4 regions of the Variovorax sp. P1_G12 genome follow, and region 1 is predicted to be linked to each of the others. Evidence: predicted binding sites of a transcription regulator. Region 1 holds the regulator's gene; each other region holds the start of a gene.

The links. The regulator FNR, encoded in region 1, switches genes on or off when oxygen is low (the NO sensors DNR and NnrR bind a similar motif). The targets are predictions, from matches to a motif close to TTGATNNNNATCAA.
Region 2: the regulator FNR is predicted to act here: its motif matches at 2,295-2,308, upstream of AC1D2O_RS22020 (protocatechuate 4,5-dioxygenase subunit alpha).
Region 3: the regulator FNR is predicted to act here: its motif matches at 1,727-1,740, upstream of AC1D2O_RS17725 (lipid-binding SYLF domain-containing protein).
Region 4: the regulator FNR is predicted to act here: its motif matches at 2,072-2,085, upstream of AC1D2O_RS00565 (universal stress protein).

The regions. Positions count from the first base shown of each region.
Region 1 covers NZ_JBFUBW010000015.1:124,182-127,574, forward strand. The annotation lists gene ccoG (cytochrome c oxidase accessory protein CcoG) at 1-857, shown strand, start outside; gene AC1D2O_RS18810 (FixH family protein) at 875-1,150, shown strand; gene AC1D2O_RS18815 (hypothetical protein) at 1,155-1,400, shown strand; gene fnr (fumarate/nitrate reduction transcriptional regulator Fnr) at 1,381-2,097, opposite strand; gene hemN (oxygen-independent coproporphyrinogen III oxidase) at 2,222-3,393, shown strand, end outside.
Region 2 covers NZ_JBFUBW010000020.1:3,245-6,637, reverse strand. The annotation lists gene AC1D2O_RS22030 (feruloyl-CoA synthase) at 1-1,023, shown strand, start outside; gene AC1D2O_RS22025 (class III extradiol dioxygenase family protein) at 1,067-1,906, opposite strand; gene AC1D2O_RS22020 (protocatechuate 4,5-dioxygenase subunit alpha) at 1,910-2,263, opposite strand; gene AC1D2O_RS22015 (LysR family transcriptional regulator) at 2,397-3,323, shown strand; gene AC1D2O_RS22010 (DUF4136 domain-containing protein) at 3,357-3,393, opposite strand, start outside.
Region 3 covers NZ_JBFUBW010000014.1:79,722-83,114, forward strand. The annotation lists gene AC1D2O_RS17720 (phosphate acetyltransferase) at 1-909, opposite strand, end outside; gene AC1D2O_RS17725 (lipid-binding SYLF domain-containing protein) at 928-1,620, opposite strand; gene AC1D2O_RS17730 (YMGG-like glycine zipper-containing protein) at 1,763-1,990, opposite strand; gene AC1D2O_RS17735 (hypothetical protein) at 2,008-2,385, opposite strand; gene AC1D2O_RS17740 (TolC family protein) at 2,429-3,393, opposite strand, start outside.
Region 4 covers NZ_JBFUBW010000001.1:113,485-116,877, forward strand. The annotation lists gene AC1D2O_RS00555 (cation-translocating P-type ATPase) at 1-440, opposite strand, end outside; gene AC1D2O_RS00560 (cation diffusion facilitator family transporter) at 437-1,396, opposite strand; gene AC1D2O_RS00565 (universal stress protein) at 1,416-1,844, opposite strand; gene AC1D2O_RS00570 (DUF1924 domain-containing protein) at 2,195-2,617, shown strand; gene AC1D2O_RS00575 (diheme cytochrome c) at 2,658-3,143, shown strand; gene AC1D2O_RS00580 (cytochrome b/b6 domain-containing protein) at 3,115-3,393, shown strand, end outside.

The DNA.
Region 1 (3,393 bases):
TGCACACGACGATGGGTTCCTGGGAAATCTTCTGGGTGCTGTTCTACGGCTTCGCGACCTACGGCAACGCCGGCTTCATGCGCGAGCAGGTGTGCAAGTACATGTGCCCCTATGCGCGCTTCCAGAGCGCGATGTTCGATCGCGACACGCTGATCGTGAGCTATGACGCCGCGCGCGGCGAGCCTCGCGGCGTGCCGGCGAAAGGGCGCGCATCGACCGCGGCGCCGCTGGGCCACTGCATCGACTGCCATCTGTGCGTGCAGGTCTGTCCGACCGGCATCGACATCCGCGAAGGCCTCCAGTACGAGTGCATCGGTTGCGGCCTCTGCGTGGATGCCTGCAACATCGTGATGGACAAGATGGACACGCCGCGCGGCCTGATCCGCTACGCCACGCAGAACGGCATGGCTGGCCGCTGGACGCCGCGGCAGGTGCTGCGGCGCGTGCTGCGGCCGCGGGTGCTGATCTACACCGGGGTGCTGGCGGCGCTGTGCATCGGCCTGCTCGCCAGCCTGGTGACGCGCACGCCGCTGAAGGTCGACGTGGTGCGCGACCGCGCGTCGCTGGCCCGCATCGTCGAAGGCGGCCAGCTCGAGAACGTCTACCGCCTGCAGATCATGAATGCCACCGAACAGGTGCAGCGCTACCGGATCGCCGCGGGCGGCCTCGAGGGGCTGAAGGTGTCCTCGGAGCCCGTGGTCGAGGTCGCGCCGGCGGAGTCGCGCTGGGTCGCGGTCCGGTTGCAGCTACCCTATGGGGCGGCAGCGGCGGGTTCGCACAAGGTGCATTTCGACGTCCGCGCCGAAAGCGGCAACGCCAGTGTCTCGGAGCCCGCGGTGTTCCTGGTACCGCGCTGATCAACCCAAGGACCAAGATGACGCACGACAACGACGCGATGAAACCCTGCCCTCCGTGGTACCGCTTCCCCCTGGTGTGGATGGTGATCGGCGGGCCGGGCGTGGTGGTGGTCGCGAGCTTCTTCACCCTGTGGCTGGCGATCTCCACGCCCGACCCGGTGGTGGACCAGGACTACTACCGCAAGGGCGTGGAGATCAACCGCACCCTGGCCGACAAGAAGCTGATGCCGGCCGTGGCCGGGCGCAACCACGCGGCGACACCGGGCAGCGCCGTGCCGCTGCCGAAGGAGTGAGTGCATGCAGACGCGCCGCTGGATGTGGATTCTCTGGCCGGCCTTCCTCCTGGCCTGCGCGCTCGAGGTGCTGGTGTTCGCCCTGGTCGACCCGGGCGACCTGAACTGGCGCGGCGAGGCGCTCGGTGCTTCGCGCCAGGCCGTCTACACGGTCGGTTTTTTCGTCTTCTGGCTGCTGGCCATGGGGGCGGGCGCACTGACCCTGCTGCTGACCCTGCCGGCGCGCGAGATCAACAGCCCGGCGGATTGACGATGCGGCGCAGCGCCTCGGGATCGACGATGCGCACGTTGCGTTGCTCGACCTCGACCATGCCGTCGGCCGCGAACTTCGACAGGGTCCGGCTCACGGTCTCGAGCTTGAGCCCGAGGTAGCTGCCGATTTCCTCGCGGGTCATGCGAAGCACCAGCTCGGAACGCGAGAAGCCGCGCGCGTGCAGGCGCTGGACCAGGTTCAGCAGGAAGGCGGCGAGCCGCTCTTCGGCCCGCATGCTGCCCAGCAGCAGCATCACGCCGTGTTCGCGCACGATCTCGCGGCTCATGATCTGGTGCACGTGGCGCTGCAGCGCGGTGATCTCGCGCGACAGCTCCTCGATGCGTTCGAAAGGCATCACGCAGACCTCGGAGTCCTCCAGCGCCACGGCGTCGCAGGTGTGCTGGTCGTTGACGATGCCGTCGAGCCCGATGATCTCTCCCGCCATCTGGAAGCCCGTGACCTGGTCGCGGCCGTCCTCGCTGGTGACGCGGGTCTTGAACACCCCGGTGCGGATCGCATAGAGCGAGGTGAAGGCCTCGCCGTTGCGAAACAGCGTCTCGCGCCGCTTGATCTTGCGCCGCGTCGCGACGATGTCGTCGATGCGCTGCAGCTCGCCCGGATTCAGGCCCACCGGCATGCAGAGCTCGCGCAGATTGCAGTTGGAACAGGCGACCTTGATATTTTCGGGTTTCATTGATGCAGTCGAGGTCATGGAGGGATTGTCCGACGGGGAGTGGGGTGGATGCTTGATGCAGGTCAATGATTGCAGATCGTGACGGCGGCATAGTGACACACCACAGCCCTTGCCGCCGCCCGCGATGCACCCCCCCTCCGCTCCCGTCCTCACGCCGGCCCTGGCGCCGCCGTCCACCGTACTGCGCCGTTTCGACTGCGCCGGCCCGCGCTACACGTCCTATCCCACGGCCGATCGCTTCGTCGACGCCTTCACGGCGGACGACTACGCGCAGGCCCTCGAGCAGCGCGGCGGGGCCGGCGCGAGCGCGCGGGCGCTGTCGCTGTACGTGCACATCCCGTTCTGCGAATCGCTCTGCTACTACTGCGCCTGCAACAAGATCGTGACCCGGCACAAGAGCAAGGGGCGCGAGTACCTGGACTACCTGTCCCGCGAGATTTCGCTGCAGGTGGAGAAGCTCGGCCGCGGCGCGGTCGTCCGCCAGCTGCACCTGGGCGGCGGCACGCCGACCTTCCTCGACGATGCCGGCCTGCGGGAACTCATGGCCATGCTTCGCGGCGCCTTCACGCTGTCGCCGGACGGGGAGCATTCGATCGAGATCGACCCGCGCACCGTCGACCGCGAGCGCCTCGTGACGCTGGCCGAACTGGGCTTCAACCGGCTGAGCTTCGGCGTCCAGGACTTCGACCCGGAAGTGCAGAAGGCGGTGCACCGGATCCAGCCCGCCCGGCAGGTGTTCGACCTGATGGCGGTGGCCCGCGGGCTGGGCTTCGATTCGGTCAACGTCGACCTGATCTACGGACTGCCGCGCCAGAGCCCCGCGTCCTTCGACCGCACGCTGGAGCAGGTCTGCGCGCTCCGGCCGGACCGGATCGCGCTCTATGCCTACGCCCACCTGCCCGAGCGCTTCAAGGCCCAGCGCCGCATCGCGACCGAAGCCCTGCCCGATGCCGGCGCCAAGGTCGAGATGCTGTCGCGCTCGATCGCCGCGCTCACCGCCGCGGGCTATGTCTACATCGGGATGGACCATTTCGCGCTGCCTGGCGATGCGCTGGCGGTCGCCCGGCGGCAGGGCCGGCTGCATCGCAACTTCCAGGGCTACAGCACGCAGCCGGACTGCGACCTGGTGGCCCTGGGCGTGTCGGCGATCGGCCGCATCGGCGCCACCTACAGCCAGAACGCGAAGACGCTCGAGGAATACTACGACCTCCTCGACCAGGGCCGCCTGCCGGTGGTGCGCGGCCTGGCGCTGACGCGCGACGACGTGCTGCGGCGCGCCGTGATCATGGCGATCAT
Region 2 (3,393 bases), on a different contig from region 1:
AGCCACACCTTCGGCGGCAACCACAACTTCAACATGGTGCTCTGCCATGGCGGCGCGCTCTACATCGACGAAGGCCGGCCGGCACCCGGGCTGATCGAGAAGACGGTGCGCAACCTGCGCGAGGTGCGCCCGACGCTGCTGTTCAACGTGCCGCGCGGCTACGACATGCTGCTGCCGTTTCTCGAAGCGGACGATGCGCTCGCGGCCGAGTTGATGTCCCGGCTGCGGCTCGCCTTCTATGCGGCCGCGGCGCTCGCGCCCTCGACCTGGCAGCGGCTCGACGCGGTGGCCCGGCGCGCGCGGCCGGCGCAGCCGTTGTGGCTCACCACCTCCTGGGGCGCGACCGAAACCTCCCCCGCCATCACCTCGGCGCACTGGCGGCTCGACGGCGCGGGCTGCATCGGCGCGCCGCTGCCGGGGCTGGAGCTGAAGTTCGTGCCCAACGGCGACAAGCTCGAGATGCGCGTCAAGGGCGTCACGGTGTTCCCGGGCTACCGCCATGCGCCGCGCGAAACCTCCGAGGCCTTCGACGACGAGGGCTACTACCGCATCGGCGATGCCGGCTTTCTCGTCGATGCTCAGCGGCCGGAGCGCGGCGTGATGTTCCACGGCCGCGTGGCCGAGGACTTCAAGCTCGCGAGCGGCACCTGGGTCTCGGTCGGCACGCTGCGCGTGGACCTGGTCTCGCGGCTCGCGCCGCTGGCGCAGGACATCGTCGTCACCGGGCACGACCGCAACGAGATCGGCATGCTGGTCTTTGCGAGCCCGCAGGCCGCGGCGTTGCCGCCGGCCGAGTGGAAGGCCGCGCTGCTGCGCGTGATGCGCGAGCTGCGCGACGCCGGCGCCGGCTCGTCCCAATGCCCGGTGCGTGCGCTGGTGCTCAACGCACCGCCCGACATCGACGCCGGAGAGATCACCGACAAGGGCTATATCAACCAGCGTGCGGTGCTCGCGCGGCGCGCCGCGGCGGTCGAGCGCCTGCACGCCGACGCGCACGACCCGGAGGTCGTCCGGCTGGCTTGACGGCGTCGCCGGGGGCGCGGCGGGCACGACCGCGCGCAGCAAGCTACCCCAGCGGCTCGAGCACCATGAGTCCTGCCGCCGTGTTCGAGATCGGGATGTGGTAGTTGGCGTGCACCGCGCGCACCTTCTCGGGCAGGGCGCCACGCGCGACCAGCCAGTTGAGGATCTCCACGCCCTGGGTGCCCGCGAGTCGCACCAGCTCGACGGTCGAGAACCGGGTGGCCCAAGCCGGGTCGGAGCGCATGCTCTCCATGAACTGCAGGTCGAAGTCCTTGTTGATGAAGCCGGCACGCTCGCCATCGAGCTGGTGCGACAACCCGCCCGTGCCCATCACGACCACGCGCTCGTCGCCCGGCCATGCCGCCACCGCGCGCGCGATCGCCTGGCCCAGCCGATAGCAGCGGGCTGCCGACGGCAACGGCGCCTGCACCGTGTTGACGCACACCGGCAGCACGCGCACCGGCCATTTCATGTCCGGCCAGCACAGCGCCATCGGCAGCATGGCGGCGTGGTCGAGCATCATCTCCTGGCAGGTGGTGAGGTCGAAGTCCTCGGCGACCAGCGACTCGATCAAGCGCCAGGACAGCACCGGATCGCCCTGCAGCGGCGGCAGGCTTGGAATGCCCCAGCCTTCGTCGCCGTTGTGGTATTCCGGCGCAGCGCCGATCGCGAAGGTCGGCATCTTGTCGAGGAAGAAGTTCAGCCCGTGGTCGTTCGAGACCAGCACGACGACGTCGGGCCGGACTTTCGCGAGCCAGTCGCGCACCGGCGGGAAGCCGTCGAAGAACGGCTTCCAGTACGGATCGTTCTGCAGGCCCTTCTCGATCGCCCGGCCGATCGCCGGCACGTGGGAGGTGGCGATGCCACCAACGATTCTTGCCATGGCTCAACCCCTTGCGGCCAGCAGCCTGGCCTTGAATTCGTCCTTGGTCATGCCGGTCTGCTGGGCCCCGATATCCTGCATGTCGAGACCGAAGATGCCGGCGAACTTGGCGAGGTAGTACGCGTTGCCGCCGGCCTCGATCAGTTGCAGCACGTTGCGATTTCGGATTGCTTCACGCTGCTGGGGATTCAGCCCGAAAGCCGCGCAGTAGGCATCTTCGTCCGCCACGAAGGCCGCCCGGCTCGCGGCCTGGTTGAACGAGTAGCACATCTTGTTGAGCGCATAGCCCTTGCGGGCCTGTTCGCCGTCGAAGATGGTGGTTCCAGGTACCGGCTGCCTCGGATTGGGTGTTGGCAAGAGAGTCTCCTTCGTCGTTGTTCCCGGCGCCTTGATCCGAATCAAGTTTCGAGCGACATGCAGTTGCCGGCGCCATGGGTTCAGTATCCACTCGGGGCCTACGCCGATCAACGCACAGACACTCATTCCAGCCATGAGCCGATTCGATCATTTGGACCTCGACGGCCACTTGCTGCAACTGCTGCTGGCGGTGCTCGAAGAAGGCTCGGTCACACGTGCGGCGCAGCGCCTTGGCGTCACCCAGTCGGCCGTCAGCCATCTCCTCGACAAGCTGCGCGCCATCGTCGGCGATCCCCTGTTCGTGAAGTCCGGGCGCGGCATCGTGGCCACCGCGCATGCGCATGCGCTGGCATCGCGCGCACGCGTCATGCTCGACGAGCTGCGCAGCTTCAGCAACGCCGCCGGCTTCGATCCGGCCACGCTCGTCGCCACGGTGACGATCGCCGCCAACGACCTGCAGCGCGACCTGCTGCTGCCCGCGCTGCTGCGGCATGTTCGACGACAGGCGCCGGGCTTCGCGCTGCGCGTGATTTCATCCGGCGCACCGTCGGCCGAGATGCTGCGCGACGAACATTGCCAGCTCGTGATCACGCCGCGCCCGCCGTGCGCCAGCGACGTGCTGCAGAAGCGCCTGTTCGAGGACCAGTACCGGGTCTTCTACGATGCCAGCCAGCGAGAGCCGCCGCACACCCGGGACGAGTATCTGGCCGCCGAACATGTGACGGTGCTGTACGAGCCTCGGCGCCGGCTCGACATCGATGACGAGCTGGCCGAACGCGGCGTGCAGCGGCGCTTCGTTGCCCAGCTGCCGAGCTTCGCGGGCATCGGTCCATTCCTGCTGGGCGGCGATTCGATCGCCACGCTGCCCAGCCTGCTGCGCGCCCATCTGCTGCGCGACCTCGACATGGCGCCGGTGCCCCTGGCTTGTCCGTCGATGCCGATGTACATGGTCTGGCACCTGCGCCACCAGGCCGATCCGATCCACCGCTGGCTGCGCGAGCAGCTCGAGCGGGTGGTGGAGCCGGCACTGGCCGCTGCAACCATCGCCACCCCTGCTTAGGACGATGGCGCCGAAATTCGCGCGAGGGCTTCCTCAGCGGCCGGACGGCGGGCCCGGCGGGAAGTCGGCG
Region 3 (3,393 bases), on a different contig from region 1:
GGCCTTGGCGACCATCGCGGCGACGGCACACGACGCCAGCCGCGTCATCAGCGAGTCGGCCCGGCTCGTCAGGATGATCGGAACCCGCGCGCCGAGAACGATGCCCGCCGCATCGGCGCCGGCGAGGAAGGACAGGCTCTTGGCGAGCATGTTGCCGGCTTCCAGGTCCGGGACCACCAGCACGTTGGCGCGTCCCGCGACCGGCGAATCGATCTTCTTGATCTTCGCGGCCTCCAGGCTGATTGCGTTGTCGAGCGCCAACGGGCCATCGATGACCGCGCCCGTGATCTGGTGCCGGTCCACCATCTTGCACAAGGCGGCTGCCTCGATGGTGGAAGGGACCTTCGAATTGATGGTCTCCATCGCCGAGAGAATGGCGACCCGCACGTCCTGCACTTGCAAGGCGTGCGCCAGGTCGATCGCGTTCTGCACGATGTCGATCTTGTCGTCGAGCGTCGGCGCGATGCTGACGGCGGCATCGGTGATGATCAGGGCGTGTTCGTAGCTGGGCACGTCCATCACGAAGCAGTGGCTGATGCGCCGCGCGGTGCGCAGGCCGCCGTCGCGCTTCACCACGGCCCCCATCAGTTCATCCGTGTGCAGGCTGCCCTTCATCAGCGCGTCGGCCTTGCCCTCGCGCACCAGCAGGACGGCCGCATCCGCCGCGGCGTTGCTGTAGGGCGCGTCGACGATGGGGTAGCCGGAGATGTCCACTGCGAAGGACGCGGCCACGGCCTCGATGCGCGCACGCGGCCCGACCAGAATCGGAGCGATCAGTCCCAGCCTGGCGGCCTCTCGCAATCCTTCCAGCGAACTCTGGTCGCAAGGATGCACCACGGCCGTGGGCATCGGGGGCATCCCCTTGCAGAAGTCGATCAGGCGCTGATACTTCTCGTGCTTCGCGTTCATGAGTGGGCCTTCGACGAACTACTTCGCGGCGTGCTTCAACGCCGCCTGCAGGCCTGCAGAACCCGGGCTCTTGACTTCCTTCATGACCAGGATCTGCTGCGGCGTGACCGGCTTGCCGTAGTAGGCCGCATTGAGGGAATCGCGGACGTCGATCACCGATCCATCCACCGCCAGGCCGGCGAACGCGCCCTTGACCATCGAGAAGGCGACGAAGTCGCTGCCGAGTGCGGCGCTGGCGTCCATGCCCTTCTTCCAGGCGGCGACCGAGGCATCGGCGCCGAGCTTCACCTTGCTCGCGAACACCGAGTCGAGCGCCTTCTGTGTGTGCACCAGCATCACCACTTCTGCCGATGACGCGCCGGCCTGGAATCCGAAGCTGGCGGAGCCCATCGTGTAGAAGGCCGGGCCGCTCCAGCTTCCGGTCTTTTCATCGCGCACCATCAGGACGCCGGAGCCTCCCGAGCCACCGAGCACGAAGCCCGCCTTGAGAATCTGCGGGAAGATCAGGACGCCCTTGGCCTGGCCGAGGGCAGTACCGAACCCGGCGGAGAAGTCGGGGTTCTTCGCGAAGGCGTTGACCGTGGCCTGGGCCTTCTGAACAAGCGCCTTGGCGTCGGCGTCGTCGGCGGCGTGGGCCGGCAAGCCAATGAACACCGCGGCGAGGGTCAGTGTGCCGACGGCGAACGAAAAGTGTCTGCGGTTTGTGCTCATCGATATCTCCTCGGTGGTGCCGTCAGTGACGACGTTTGCTGCGAACTGTCGCGGGGCCTTCTCACGTCCCGTGAAGCCATTGTGGGAAGCGGGCGCGCCGAGCACCTTGATCTGGCTCAACCCCGGCCGGCCCGCGCACGCTTCACTGCTGTTGCTTGTTGGCCTTGATGTTGCCGGCGACCCCGCCGGCAACGGCGCCGACGGCCGCACCGGTCCAGCCACTGCCGCCGGCGATGGCCGCGATGCCGGCGCCGGCCGCGGCACCGATGGCCGCGCCACTGGCCGTTCCCTGCTGCTGCGGTGTCATGTTCGTGCAGCCGATCGCGATCACGGCGGCTCCGATCGACACGATGAGTCCGATGTGCTTCATGGCTTTCTCCTCGAGGCCTAGTTCTTGAGGCCGGGCACGACCATCTCGAACCAGAGGGTTTCGATGACCGGGCGTTGCAACCGGTCCGGATGCGCGGCATACCAGCGGTCGAGCCCGATGCGCACGGTGTCGAGCGTCTGTCCCCTGAGCCCCTTGGCTGCCCTGGGAATCACGGTCTGGCTGTCAGGCGGCGCATTGCCGGCTTGGTAGGCGGTCTCTATCTGGATCACGTTGGCGACGCCGATCAGGTAGACCTTCTTCAATTGCTCGCTGGATCGGGTCCAGTGCTCACCCGTGATCAGGGGCACTTCCTGCGCGCGGACATGGCCGCATGCCAGCGCCGCGGCGAGGAGCACCGGGACCATCGTCATCTGCCAACTCAGTCTCTTGGTCATCATTCACCTCCATGAGGAGTCGTTGAACGAACGCTCCGGCTCATCATTCGGTACAGCATGGCGGAGCAGCCACTGCCAGGGCCGGCAGGTCGAATCCGCCGCCCAAGGCCAGAACGAGGTTGGCGCGTTGTGCCAGCTGCTCGGACTGCACACGCAATCGCGAGGTCCGCACCGCATAGAGCGTGAGCTGACTCTGCTCGACCGCACGCAGGTCGACGGTGCCGACGCGATACTGGATCCGGGCCAGTTCCAGCGCCTCGGCACTGTCGCGAACGGTCGCCGCGAGGATGGCGTCGCGTTCGCGCAAGACCGACTCCGCGCCCAGGGCGGTCTCGACTTCGGCGAAGGCCTTCTGGCCGGCGCGCGCGTACTCGGCCACCGCCTGCTTCTGCTCGGCCGAGCGGATCTCGACCTGCGCGCGCAACGCGCCGCCCTGGTAGAGCGGCGCAATCAGGTTGGCGCCGAGGCTCCAGATCGGGCTGCTGGCGTCCTTCAGGACGATCAGCTCGCTGGACACGTTGCTGCCCCCCGCCGTCAGGCTGATCCTGGGGAGCTGCGCCGCCTTGGCCTCGCCGACCCGGTCGAAGGCCGCGGCGACGCGCCGCTCCGCCGCCACCAGGTCGGGCCGGCGCTCCAGCAGCTCCGACGGCATGCCCACGGGCAGCGGCGCGGGCATCGGCGACAGGCGGTCGGCGACCGCGATCTCGGCCGCCGGGTAGCGTCCGAGCAGGATCTCGAGCGAACGACGCGCCTGCTCGCCCGCGAGCTCGACCTGTTTCAGGGTGTCGCGATAGGGGCCGACATTCGCGCGTGCCTGCGCCACCGCCTGCGCGCTGCCGTTGCCGACCCGCAATCGATCGTCGGCCATCCGAAGCAGGGTCTCCGACGAGCTCAGGGAATCCTGCGCGATCACGCGCTGCATCCGGGCCTCGACCGCCAGGAACCATGCCTTGGCCACCATCGCCGCCAGCGACTGGCGCGCATAGGCGTAGTCGGCCTCGGCGGCCG
Region 4 (3,393 bases), on a different contig from region 1:
ACAAGGTCCATGTCGGCAGGCACACGCTCGCCTTCCGCCAGCAGCACCATATCGCCCACCACCAGCTCGCGCGCGGCGATTCGGCGCGCCCTCGAGTCGCGAAGAACCAGGGCCTGGGGACTGGACAGGTCGCGCAAGGCATCGAGTGCCCGCTCGCTGCGCCGCTGCTGGAAGAAGCTGATGCCCATGACCACGAAGACGAAGCCAAGCAGCATCAGTGCCTCCTGGGAATCGCCGAGCACCATGTAGATGGCGCCGCATGCCACGAGCAGGAGGAACATCGGCTCGGACGCCACCTCGCGCGCCAGCCTCCATACGCCGCGCGGGCGCGAGACCGGCAGTTCGTTCGGACCGTCCCGTTGCAGCCGCCGCCCTGCCTCGTCCTCGCTCAGGCCGCCAGCCATGGACGCAAACGCCGACCCGGACGGGGCCTTGCTCATGGGTCGGTTTGCAGCGCCGGTGCCGCATGGTCGAGGTCCGGCCTGCGCCACGGATCGACATGCGTCATGAGATTGAGGACGCGATGCCGTTGCAGCACGCGCTGGCGGGCCGCGACCGCGATGTCGTGGCCCTGCTCGACGCTGACGGTGGCGTCCACTTCGAGGTGCGCGTCGGCGACGATCATGTCGCCCATCTTGCGAGTGCGCACGTCATGCACGTTGCGCACGCCTTCGGTTTCGGCGAGCGTGCGACGGATCGCCTCGACTTCCTGTTCGTCGATCGAACGGTCCATCAGGTCGTGCAGCGCATCCCAGCCGAAGCTCCATCCCATCTTGGCCACCATGAAGCCGACGATGAGCGCCGCGATCGGATCCAGGATCGGATAGCCGGCCAGGTTGCCGATGATGCCGATGCCGACCACGAGCGACGAAGCCGCATCGGAACGCGCGTGCCAGGCGTTGGCGACCAGCATGCCCGACTTCACGCGCTTGGCGACGGCCAGCATGTAGCGAAAGAGCAGTTCCTTCGCGACGAGCGCACCGCCGGCAACCCAGAGCGCGACGATGTGCACTTGCTGCACGGTCCCGGGCGACTCGAGCTTGCGAAACGCGGACCACAGCATGCCCGCGCCCACGGCGAGCAGCAGCAAGCCGAGGGCCAGGGAAGCCGCAGTCTCGAAGCGCTGGTGGCCGTACGGGTGGTCCTCGTCGGCTTCCTTCTTGCTGTGATGGCTCGCGAAGAGGACCACGAAATCGGCGACAAGGTCCGAGAGCGAATGAATGCCGTCGGCCACGAGTCCCTGCGACTTGGAAAAGAAGCCGACCGTGATCTGGGTGATGGTGAGCAGCAGGTTGACGAAGACGCTGACCCAGGTGCTGCGCGAGGCTGCTTTCGCACGTTGCTCGACGCTGTGTACGGTGTCCTCGGGATCGTCGGGGAATTCGTCGAAATTCATGGCGTCCCGCGTCCGCCGGTCACTTGACCAGCACGACGGGCTGCTTCGCGGTCGCGAGCACGCGTTGCGCCACGGAGCCCATCAACAGATCGGCCACTGCACTGCGGCCCTTCGAGCCCAGCACGATCATGTCGAACTTGCCTTTGTTGGCGCAATCGACGATTTCCTGCGCCACGTGGCCCGTGCGGATCTCCATGTCGTAGCCGATGCCGTCGGCCTGCAGCAGCTTGCGGGCCGGCTTGAGCTCCTTCTCGCTGAGTTCGCGCAGATAGTCCGCGACCTCCGAATTGCCGACCAGGGCCTTGGCATGGCGCAGGCCGGTGTCGTCGTGGACGCTGATCAGCGTGATCTTGTTCGCCGCAGTGCGCAGCAGGTGCGCGAGCCTGGCCGCGTACTTGACCGCGCGCAAGGCATTCTTGGACCCATCGGTCGCAACAAGGATCTTCATGGCACGAACCTCCAGTTGTTGTTGGTCTGCAAAGTGTAGGGCAGCGGTTCAGCCCTGCTGCACCAGGGGCACGCTGCATGTCTTCACCCGGCCGCCGGCGGATAGACGACTTCCACATCGCCGGCGCGGTAGATCTTGCCCAGGCCCCGGGCACGAAAGACGGGTGGAGGCGGCGACGACGGTGAAGCGAGCATGGCCGATGTTCCAGCGCCAGGCGACGGCGACCCTTGACCTGGGTCAAGCGGCGACGACCGAGCGCGCATCCGCGTCGAAAACGGCCGGATTGCAGGCGCCGCGTTAAGGAAACGCTAATCCTGCGGCGACACGATCGCTCCATCCAAGGAGTTGAAATGAGCTTGTTGAAATTGCACCGGCCCGCCTATCGTCGGTCCGCCGCCGCGGCCTGGATGGCCGCCATCGTCGCCGCGCCCGCGGCCGGCGCTGCCACCCCCGACGCGCTGCTCGCCGGCTACATCGGCGAAGCTGGAGCCGCCCCGAACCCCGAACGAGGGCAGGTGCTGTTCAACAGCCGCCACGGCCGCGAGTGGAGCTGCGCTTCGTGCCACGGCGCGGTGCCGACGGTGCCGGGCCGGCACGCCGCCACCGGCAAGCCGATCGCCGCGCTCGCCCCGGCCTTCAACCCCGAGCGGTTCACCGATGCCGCCAAGGCAGACAAGTGGTTCCGCCGCAACTGCAATGACGTCGTGGGTCGCGAATGCACCGCTGCGGAGAAAGCCGATGTGTTGAGTTGGTTGATCCATCTCAAGCCCTGAGGCAGTGGCGATGTCGACACTTCAATCAGGAATCCGCACCATGGCAGACCGACTCTCCCCCCGACAGGCAGGCGCGTGGGCCTGCGCACTGGCCGCGCTCGTCGGCACGCAGGCTTGGGCCGATGGGGGCGACCCCGCGGCACGCACGCCCCTGCTGCCGAAGTACCGCGCGGAATGTGCGGCCTGCCACATCGCCTACCCGCCGGGCCTGCTGCCGGTGGACTCCTGGCAGCGCGTGATGGCGACCCTTCCCCGCCACTACGGCACCGACGCCTCGCTGGACCCTGGCACGGTGACCGCGCTGGCGAACTGGCTGACCGCGAATGCAGCCACCAGCGGGCGCCGGAGCGAGCCACCGCCGGAAGACCGCATCACGCGCTCGGCTTGGTTCGTCCGGAAACACCGAGAGGTGTCGCCCGCCACCTGGAATCTGCCCAACGTCAGGAACGCCGCCAATTGCGCGGCCTGCCACACCCAAGCCGATCAAGGAGATTTCAATGAACGCAACGTCCGCATCCCCCGCTGAACGCGACACGGCCGGCCCGGGGTCCCGCAAGATCCTCGTCTGGGATGTGCCAGTGCGCGTCTTCCACTGGCTCATCGTGCTGTGCTTTGCCGGCGCGTACCTCACCGCGGAGCACGAATCGTGGCGCCTGGTGCACGTGACGCTCGGGTACACGATGGCTGGGCTTGTCGTCTTTCGCCTCCTGTGGGGCGTCGTCGGCACTCGCTATGCGCGCTTTTCGAACTTCGTGCGCGGGCCGCGCGCGGTCGCG